One region of the Enterococcus hirae ATCC 9790 genome, then DNA from elsewhere that is predicted to be linked to it. Evidence: a T-box and tRNA genes for the amino acid it is inferred to sense, from the RefSeq annotation. Region 1 holds a T-box; the other holds one or more tRNA genes.
The links. A T-box is a leader RNA that pairs with one kind of tRNA and senses whether it is charged. The one in region 1 lies ahead of leuS (leucine--tRNA ligase), so its partner is inferred to be a tRNA-Leu.
Positions count from the first base shown of each region.

Region 1 (4,622 bases):
TTCTTCATTCTGAAAGTGGCTCTGGGTTTCATCGAAAGCTCCTTCAACAATCTCTTATAATTCACTTGTTCCTGCTTTTAATTAGCCACGATATTTACTAATTTATTTGGTACAACGATCACTTTACGAACAGTTTTGCCAGCAATGTTTTCTTTGATCGTTTCATTGTTCATCGCTATTTTTTCAAGTTCATCTTTTGGTAAGTCACGTGAAACATTAGCTTTTCCTCGGACCTTACCATTGATTTGGAAGACAACTTCGATTTCATCTTCGACTAAAGCTGACTCATCATAAGTTGGCCAAGCTGCATAAGAAATCCCTTCCTCATTTCCTAAGATTGCCCATAGTTCTTCACCCATGTGTGGTGCGATCGGTGCCAACAATTGAACAAATCCTTCGATATATTCATAAGGTAGTGCATCCACTTTATACGCTTCATTGACAAACACCATTAATTGAGAGATGGCTGTATTGAAGTGAAGATTTTCGTAATCTTCCGTAACTTTTTTGACGGTTTGATGATACACTTTATCTAATTTCCCATCATTTAAAGTGGTGATTCGATCACGCATCTTATTGTTTTCATCCACGATCAAACGCCAAACACGATCTAAGAATTTGCGGCTTCCTTCTAGTCCATTTTCACTCCAAGCAATCGATGCGTCTAATGGTCCCATAAACATTTCATATAATCGTAATGTATCTGCGCCATATTTGGCCACGACATCATCTGGATTAACGACATTGCCACGTGATTTAGACATTTTTTCGTTGTTTTCTCCCAAGATCATTCCTTGGTTGTATAATTTTTGGAATGGTTCCTTTGTAGGTACAACACCGATATCATATAAGAATTTGTGCCAGAAACGAGCGTACAGCAAGTGAAGAACGGCATGTTCTGCTCCCCCAATGTAGATGTCTACTGGCAACCAGCGTTCTAATTTCTCATAGTTCGCTAATTCTGTTTTATTATGTGGATCGATATAACGTAAATAATACCAAGAACTTCCAGCCCATTGTGGCATCGTATTGGTTTCACGGCGACCTTTTTTGCCAGTCACAGGATCGACAACATTCACCCATTCTTCGATGTTAGCCAGTGGCGATTCTCCTGTTCCACTTGGTTTGATATTAGTCGTTTTAGGCAAACGTAATGGCAGCTCTTCTTCTGGTAAAGCTGTGACTGTACCATCTTCCCAATGAATGATCGGAATTGGTTCCCCCCAGTAACGTTGACGTGAGAATAACCAGTCACGTAAACGATAGCTGACCTCTTTTTTCCCACAACTATTTTCTTCTAACCATTCATTCATTTTAGCAATGGCTTCTGCTTTATTCATGCCATTCAAAAATTCAGAGTTGATATGAGGACCATCTTCCGTATAAGCAGCCTCTTCAATATTTCCTCCTTCGATCACGGGAAGAATTTCTAAATCAAAGGTTTTTGCAAATTCATAATCACGTTCATCGTGAGCAGGTACAGCCATGATTGCTCCAGTACCATAAGAAGCTAACACATAGTCAGCGATCCAGATCGGGATCTCTTTTCCATTAACTGGATTGATTGCATAAGCTCCAGTAAAGACACCCGTTTTTTCTTTTGCTAGATCTGTACGTTTCAAATCTGATTTTTTAGCTGTCTCTTCGATGTATGCTTCAACTGCTGCTTTTTGTTCTGGCGTCGTGATTTCTTGCACCAAGTCTAATTCAGGAGCTAAAACAGAGTACGTTGCGCCAAACAGTGTATCTGGTCGTGTGGTAAAAATCGTGTACGTTTTATCTGTTCCAGCAACTTTAAATTCAACATTTGCTCCTACTGAACGACCGATCCAGTTGCGTTGCATTTCTTTGATGCTATCTGGCCAATCTACTAAATCAAGATCATCAAGTAAACGATCTGCGTATGCAGTGATCTTCAGCATCCACTGACGCATTGGTTTGCGGACGACATCGTAGCCGCCACGTTCACTTTTTCCATCGATCACTTCTTCATTAGAGATCACCGTACCAAGTTCAGGTACCCAGTTAACTGCTACTTCTGCTTCATATGCCAAACCTTTTTCGTATAATTTTGTAAAGATCCATTGTGTCCATTTGTAATATTCTGGATCAGTTGTGTTGACTTCACGATTCCAGTCATAACTAAACCCTAAAGAATTGATTTGACGACGAAATGTTTCAATGTTTTTTTGTGTAAATTCAGCTGGATCATTTCCTGTATCTAATGCGTACTGTTCGGCTGGTAGTCCGAACGCATCCCATCCCATCGGATGCAAGACATTGAATCCTTGACTGCGTTTAAAACGAGATAAGATATCTGTTGCTGTATAGCCTTCCGGATGTCCAACATGCAATCCTTGACCTGATGGGTATGGAAACATATCCATCGCATAGAACTTTGGTTTTTCAGGATCATCATGGGTATTGAAGGTATTGTTTTTTGCCCAGTATTTTTGCCATTTCTTTTCGATTTCTTTATGGTTATAACTCATTTTCTATCCCCCTGATCTATTTGTACTTCCACATCAATCTGTCGAAGTTTAGTGAAGTCTAGCCTCACCTTTTTGTTTTTTTCATCTGAAGAAAACAAAAAAGTCCTATAAAAAGATTGCTCTTTTTATAGGACGTAATCTACGTGGTACCACCTAATTTTGCCTTTTCACAAAGGCCTCAAACGTTGTAACGGTCGTCACCGCTCCTACTTACTCTGTTTGTGATTTCAGTAGGCGCAACTCAAAGGCGAGTTCAAAAGCGTCCGTACACATTTCCACCAACCATGTGCTCTCTAAAACTTTCGACTTTTTACTACTTCCTTTTCAGGCGTTGATTTTTATTTACTCAAAAGTGTAGATTCATAGTAACAAATAAATGCTACAAGTTCAAATATTATTTCACACATTTACTGATTTCCTGCCATGTGTCATTACTTATTTTTTGACGATCAACTGTTGTCCCGGATAAATAAAGTTATTCTTGATATTATTCCATTCGATCAATTGATTCATGGTGATTCCATGACTATCGGCAACGCCCCATACTGATTCGCCTGCTTTGACGGTATAGGTTTTTTCATCTGATTTCGCTGGCGTTGATTGTGCAGTGCCTTTTTTAACGATGACTTCTTGTCCTGGATAAATAAAATTGTTTTTGATGTTGTTCCATTCAATCAACTGATCCATCGTAATATGGTGTTTATTGGCAACGCCCCACACCGATTCGCCTGCTTTGACAGTATACTTCGTATCACCCGTTGAAGAAGCCGTTGGAGTTGTAGAAGCTGGCGTTGAAGCTGTTGGTTTGATTGTTGCTGTTGCGCTTGCTTTACTGCTTCCACCTTTGACGATCAATTTCTGTCCTGGATAAATGAAGTTATTCTTAATATTGTTCCATTCAATCAACTGGTTCATGGAAATCCCATTTTTATTTGCAACACCCCATACTGATTCGCCTGCCTTGACAGTATAAGTCGCTTGCCCTGTCGCAGTTGAGCTGGTATTGCTTGATGCGGTGTTCTTGTTATTAGCTGTCGAAGTGGACGCATTACTTGAAGATGAACCACCTTTGACAATCAATTTTTGCCCTGGGTAAATAAAATTATTTTTAATATTGTTCCATTGAATCAGTTGGTTCATGGAAATTCCAAATTTATTCGAAACACTCCAAACCGATTCGCCTGCTTTGACAGTATAAGTACTTCCAGAAGTAGTACTTCCTGTATTTGCCGTATTACTAGATGTATTACCTGTCGATGTATTAGAAGTAGAACCGCTTGCTGAAGAACTACCTTTTGAAACAACCAACTGTTGACCTGGATAAACAAAGTTATTCTTGATGTTATTCCATTCGATCAGTTGGTTCATCGAAATCCCATGATCATTCGCAATTTTCCAAACAGAATCGCCTGATTTAACCGTATATTTTGCACCAGTTGCTTGTCCCGTACTGCCAGACGTATTCGTGTTGCCAGAAGTATTTCCAGAAGAAGCATTATTACCAGTGTTAGTGGTTGAAGAACCTGCAGATTGGCCACCTTTGATCGTTAATTTTTGTCCTGGATAGATAAAATTATTTTTGATATTATTCCATTCGATTAACTGCGCCATCGTGATTCCAAATGAATGAGAGATTCCCCAAACGGAGTCTCCTGATTTGACGGTATAAGTCGTACCAGTCGTAGTTGCAGAACCGCCTGAGTTCCCACTAGTACTTCCAGAATTGGATGTATTTCCCGTATTCCCGCCATTTCCAATCGTTACACCGCCTCCAGCGTTGCCGCTAGCTGGTGTATCGTATTTGGTCAATCCATAGGTTGTAATAATATTGTTTAGTTTTCCAGCATACCCTGGATCAGTTGCATAACGACCTGTCAAACAAGCAGTAGCATCAGTATAAGATTTAGTATTGCTTTTCCAAGTACCTGCATAATAATAGCCATTACCAAAAGAGGTATTTCTTAAAACATAGGCATTGTCATTAAATGACTCTGCAAAAGAAGGGTACTGACGGAAAGGTTCTTTTTTAGATACCCATTTATTGTTAAGATATTCGAGTGTATCCATATAAACAGTTTGACCTTGATAACTTCCTTTAATCCCAAATAGATTATAGTAAGGTGCTTGTGA
Region 1 covers NC_018081.1:1,149,854-1,154,475, reverse strand. The annotation lists gene leuS (leucine--tRNA ligase) at 78-2,492, opposite strand; T-box leader at 2,618-2,828, opposite strand; gene EHR_RS05575 (muramidase-2) at 2,928-4,622, opposite strand, start outside.

Region 2 (4,622 bases), 1.4 Mb from region 1:
TTTGCTATTTTTTAACTGATTGTGCCAATTCTTCATAAAAGAGAGCTTTATTGATTTCACCTTTCTTTTTATAAATCAAACTCTTTAAAATAAATAAATCGTTAAGGTAATAATAACTATTTTTATCTTGCGCCCACCGTATTCCTTGATTTACTTGTTCTAAAGATAGTTCAATTTCTCCTTGGTGCAACAAAAAGCTTCCATAGTTATAAAAAATTTGAGTAAACTCACTTTTGGTTCGATCTTGGATCGTCTCTTGGAAGAGTTGGATACTACGACTTAAATAGTACCTCGCTTCCGCAGTTTTGCCAGCTACGCCATAGATTTTGCCAATGCAACTGACTAGCTGGATCTCAACATCCGTCACTTGTGTTCGATCTTTTAACGTCGAATAGGAGAGCGCTTCTTTTAAATAACTAAGTGCTTGAGTAATATTTTTTCGTAATGTAAATTCACAGACGCCTAAATAATAATAATATTTTTGAAAATCCGCAGCTTCGTACAAATTTTCTGTAACCTCTGGCGATTTTAACACTTGTTCCAGCTTGCGATAATCTCGTTGCTGAAAATACAAGTCTGTTAACTCAAAATTCTTTAAGACCGCTCGAATTTTCCCATGAGATAAACGCATGACATGATCGATCGTTACGCCTAAACGTTGGCAAATTTGTGCCATTACAACAACATTTGGTAGCTCTTCATTATTTTCAATTCTGCTTAAAACACTCTGTGAACAAATATCTTGCGAAAGCATTTTTTGTGTCATCTTCTGTTCTTTTCGAATTTCTTTTATGATTGTACCAAAGGAAGCGACCAACGTTTCCATAAGCATCCTCCTTCAAAATATGCGTATTCGCATTATACCAATATTTTACTTTACGGAAGAAGAAACATCAAGAAAAGTCCTATCAAAAACTTGTCCGACTTTTTTCCTTCCTTATTTTTGATTTAGCTAGTGATTATTTCATCTCTCACACCAAAAAGAGCCAAAACTTGAGTTCGGCTCTTTTGAGTAAAAACATCCATGATAGGCTATTTTTGTCGGTAAGTCGATAAAAATTCACGCATTTTGACAGCAGTCGTTTTCAGATCATCCATCTTTGGTAAATAAACGATTCTAAAATGATCCGGTTGATGCCAATTAAATCCCCCACCATGAACCAGCAAGATATGATGTTCATGTAGGAAATCTAAAACAAACTTTTCGTCATCTAAAATATTGAAACGCTTCGTATCAATCTTAGGAAAAATGTAAAACGCTGCTTTAGGTTTTACTGCAGAAAGACCGGGAATGTCATTAATGGCATTGTAAATAAATTCTCGTTGCTCATAAATACGCCCATCAGGTAATAATAATTCATCCACACTTTGATAACCACCTAATGCCGTCTGAATGATTTGCTGAGACAATACATTGGAACAAAGACGCATCGAAGAAAGCATGTTCAATCCTTCAATATAGCCTTTAACATGTGATTTATCTCCACTCAACACCATCCAGCCAACACGAAATCCTGCAACACGATGGGATTTAGATAAACCATTCAACGTCACGACAAATAAATCTGGTGCCAAGGTAGCGATTGGAATATGTTCTAAACCATCCATGACTAAACGATCATAAATTTCATCAGAATAAATAATCAATTGATTTTGACGAGCAATCTCCACGATTTGCTCTAAAATCTCTTTTGGATACAATGCTCCAGTTGGATTATTTGGGTTGATGATCACGATTGCTTTTGTTCTACTCGTTATTTTTGATTTAATGTCATCAATATCAGGATACCATTCTGCTTGTTCGTCACATATATAATGAACAGGTTTTCCACCAGCCAGTGATACTGAAGCCGTCCATAATGGATAATCAGGCATCGGAACTAAAACCTCATCCCCATTATCAAGTAGACCTTGCATACACATTGTGATCAGTTCGCTGACTCCATTCCCTGTATAAATGTCGTTGATCGTCACATTGGGGAACTTTTTGATTTGACAATATTGTTCAATCGCTTTTCTTGCTGAAAAAATGCCTTTAGAATCAGAATAGCCTTCTGAATCTCGTGCATTCATAATCAAATCACGTATCACTTCATTTGGCGCTTCAAATCCAAAGGGGGCAGGATTTCCAGTATTTAACTTCAAAATACTGATCCCTTCTTCTTGCATACGTTCGGCTTCTTCTAACACAGGTCCACGTACGTCGTAGCTTACGCCTTCTAGTTTATTGGATTTTTCAAATTCTCTCATAACGCTATCCAATCCCTCATTTCAAAATAAACAGAAATTTCTGTATTTTTTTTTTTACTTATTTTCAATATCATACTCTATCCCTCTAAAATTTACCACAATTTTAAGTAAAACCATAAGAAATTTTAGTTAGTTTTCAAACTCATTTCCGTCGATATTCATTGAATAAATTCGCACCCCAGTCCATAGCAATTCCGCAAATAACGCCCAAAAAAATTCCGGCAGACAAATCTTTCAATACAATACCAAGAATTAGCCCAACACTCATTCCTAAGATAGAAAACTCCCCATCATATTTTTCCACTTTTTCTCTCCCTTTTCATCTTGACATCTGCGGAAATACTCGCTATCATTAATTTATTGTTATTATACGCAGACGTGATGGAACGGCAGACATGCAAGATTGAGGGTCTTGTGAGCGTACGCTCGTGTGGGTTCAAATCCCATCGTCTGCATCAATGACTAGTCGTAGAGCATTCCGTGCTCTACGTTTTTTTGTTTTCTTATTCACGTCTTATTAATAAACTTACTGTTCGTTATACTAAACGACCTGACTTCTGATAATTTTACGCATAAATTCTTCTTTCTATTTTACTCTTCCTGTTAATTTACTGCTAATGATTACTATGGACAGTTCCTTCTTATGTTTCATAAGATAGCTTTTTTGATTATTTCTCCTTATTACGATTAAGCAATGAGATCAGTATTGTTTTATCTGCATGCCTTCTATTTTGCCCATCTTGATCATTTTTTATATTTACAACCTATGACCTATACTGTAAAAGAATTATGAGAACGATGAATATTAGGAACCATAATTGAACTCTTATTCAATCGATTCTTTTAAATAGTGTAACGCTTGTTTACAGTTCTTGAATCCTTTTGCTTTCCATTGGACATTTCTCTTTCTTAACTTATATATTTCATTTTTTTCTCATCATCAAACTCGTATTCTTATAAATAAAGATGACATTACCAGCTTATAACCTTATTTTATAAGCTTAAGCAGTATTTTAGTACTAATATAAAAATTAGTTTATAATTAGAGTATGTCAAATATGGAGAGGAGAAATAACAAATGAAAACTTTAGACATTATTGCTTTAACATTGTTGATCGTTGGTGGATTAAATTGGTTATTGGTTGGTTTATTAGAATTTGATTTAGTTGCTACTATTGCAGGTGGATCTACGACAATTCTAGCTAAAGCGATCTATATTATTGTAGGAATTTGTGCTATTTATTGTTTGAAATTCTTTCCACTTATTACAAATAGAGTAGAACGATAATTTTTTAATTATCCTCTGTTCCTAATATAAATAAAGCAGTCATGAGCGTTAGTTTGTATGCTCATGACTGTTTTTATTTATATTCATGTAAGCGTTATCCGAGACGAAAGAGAGATTTTTTCTACAAAAAAACGTGAGATTAACCTTTTCTTAATAACTAGACAGCTACTCTTTTTAGAGACATTATGCTTGATTTTACGACAAAGAAATCGCTTTCGATTACATATGTTACTTCAAATATTACAAAAAAGGTAGATTTGTCATAAAGCTATTACCTATGAAATATATCCCCGTGGTAAAGTATTCCTCGTTGGTCACAACAAAACTATTTTTAAATTTACGAAGGAGCTTTTACATGAAATCACTTAAAACATTACTATTAGGAACAACTTTGACTGCCGGCGCACTATTCTTTATGGGAACATCTGCACATGCGGACGAAGCTTATACCGTTCAATCAGGTGATACGCTATCAACGATTTCTCAAAAATACGTTGGTGATAACTCCTTGATCCAAACTATTGCAGAAAAAAATTCAATCTCAAACATCAACTTGATTTATTCAGGTCAACAATTAACAATCCCAACAGGCGAACAAGCAGCAACAACACAAACAGCTTACCAAGCGCCTGCTCAAACAAAAACAGTGGCTGAACAACCAGTGAAGCAAGAACCAGTTCAACAAGCAGCACCTGCTCAACCAGTTGCTCAAGCAACGCAAACAGCGGCACAAGCAACACCAGCGACAACAAACACAAGCTCAGCGAAAGAATGGATCGCTCAAAAAGAATCTAGCGGTTCTTATACAGCAACAAACGGTCGTTACATCGGACGTTACCAATTAGATTCTTCTTACTTAAATGGTGACTATTCAGCAGCAAACCAAGAACGAGTTGCTGAACAATACGTATCTTCTCGTTATGGCTCATGGGAAGCAGCTAAATCTTTCTGGGAAGCAAACGGTTGGTACTAATATAAAATAGCTTGTTTAAAAAGCGAAGGTCCCTCTTTAGGATCTTCGTTTTTTTTTACTAAGCAAAGCGTAAATGAAAAAAATTGGCAGAAATGGTATCCTTTCTGTCAA
Region 2 covers NC_018081.1:2,548,074-2,552,695, forward strand. The annotation lists gene EHR_RS12100 (helix-turn-helix domain-containing protein) at 5-826, opposite strand; gene EHR_RS12105 (pyridoxal phosphate-dependent aminotransferase) at 1,033-2,250, opposite strand; gene EHR_RS14315 (hypothetical protein) at 2,393-2,554, opposite strand; tRNA gene EHR_RS12110 (tRNA-Leu) at 2,623-2,705, shown strand; gene EHR_RS12115 (DUF378 domain-containing protein) at 3,329-3,538, shown strand; gene apf (aggregation-promoting factor) at 3,894-4,511, shown strand; gene EHR_RS12125 (plasmid recombination protein) at 4,619-4,622, opposite strand, start outside.
Region 2: it encodes a tRNA-Leu, which carries the amino acid that the T-box ahead of leuS (leucine--tRNA ligase) is inferred to sense. The anticodon was not compared.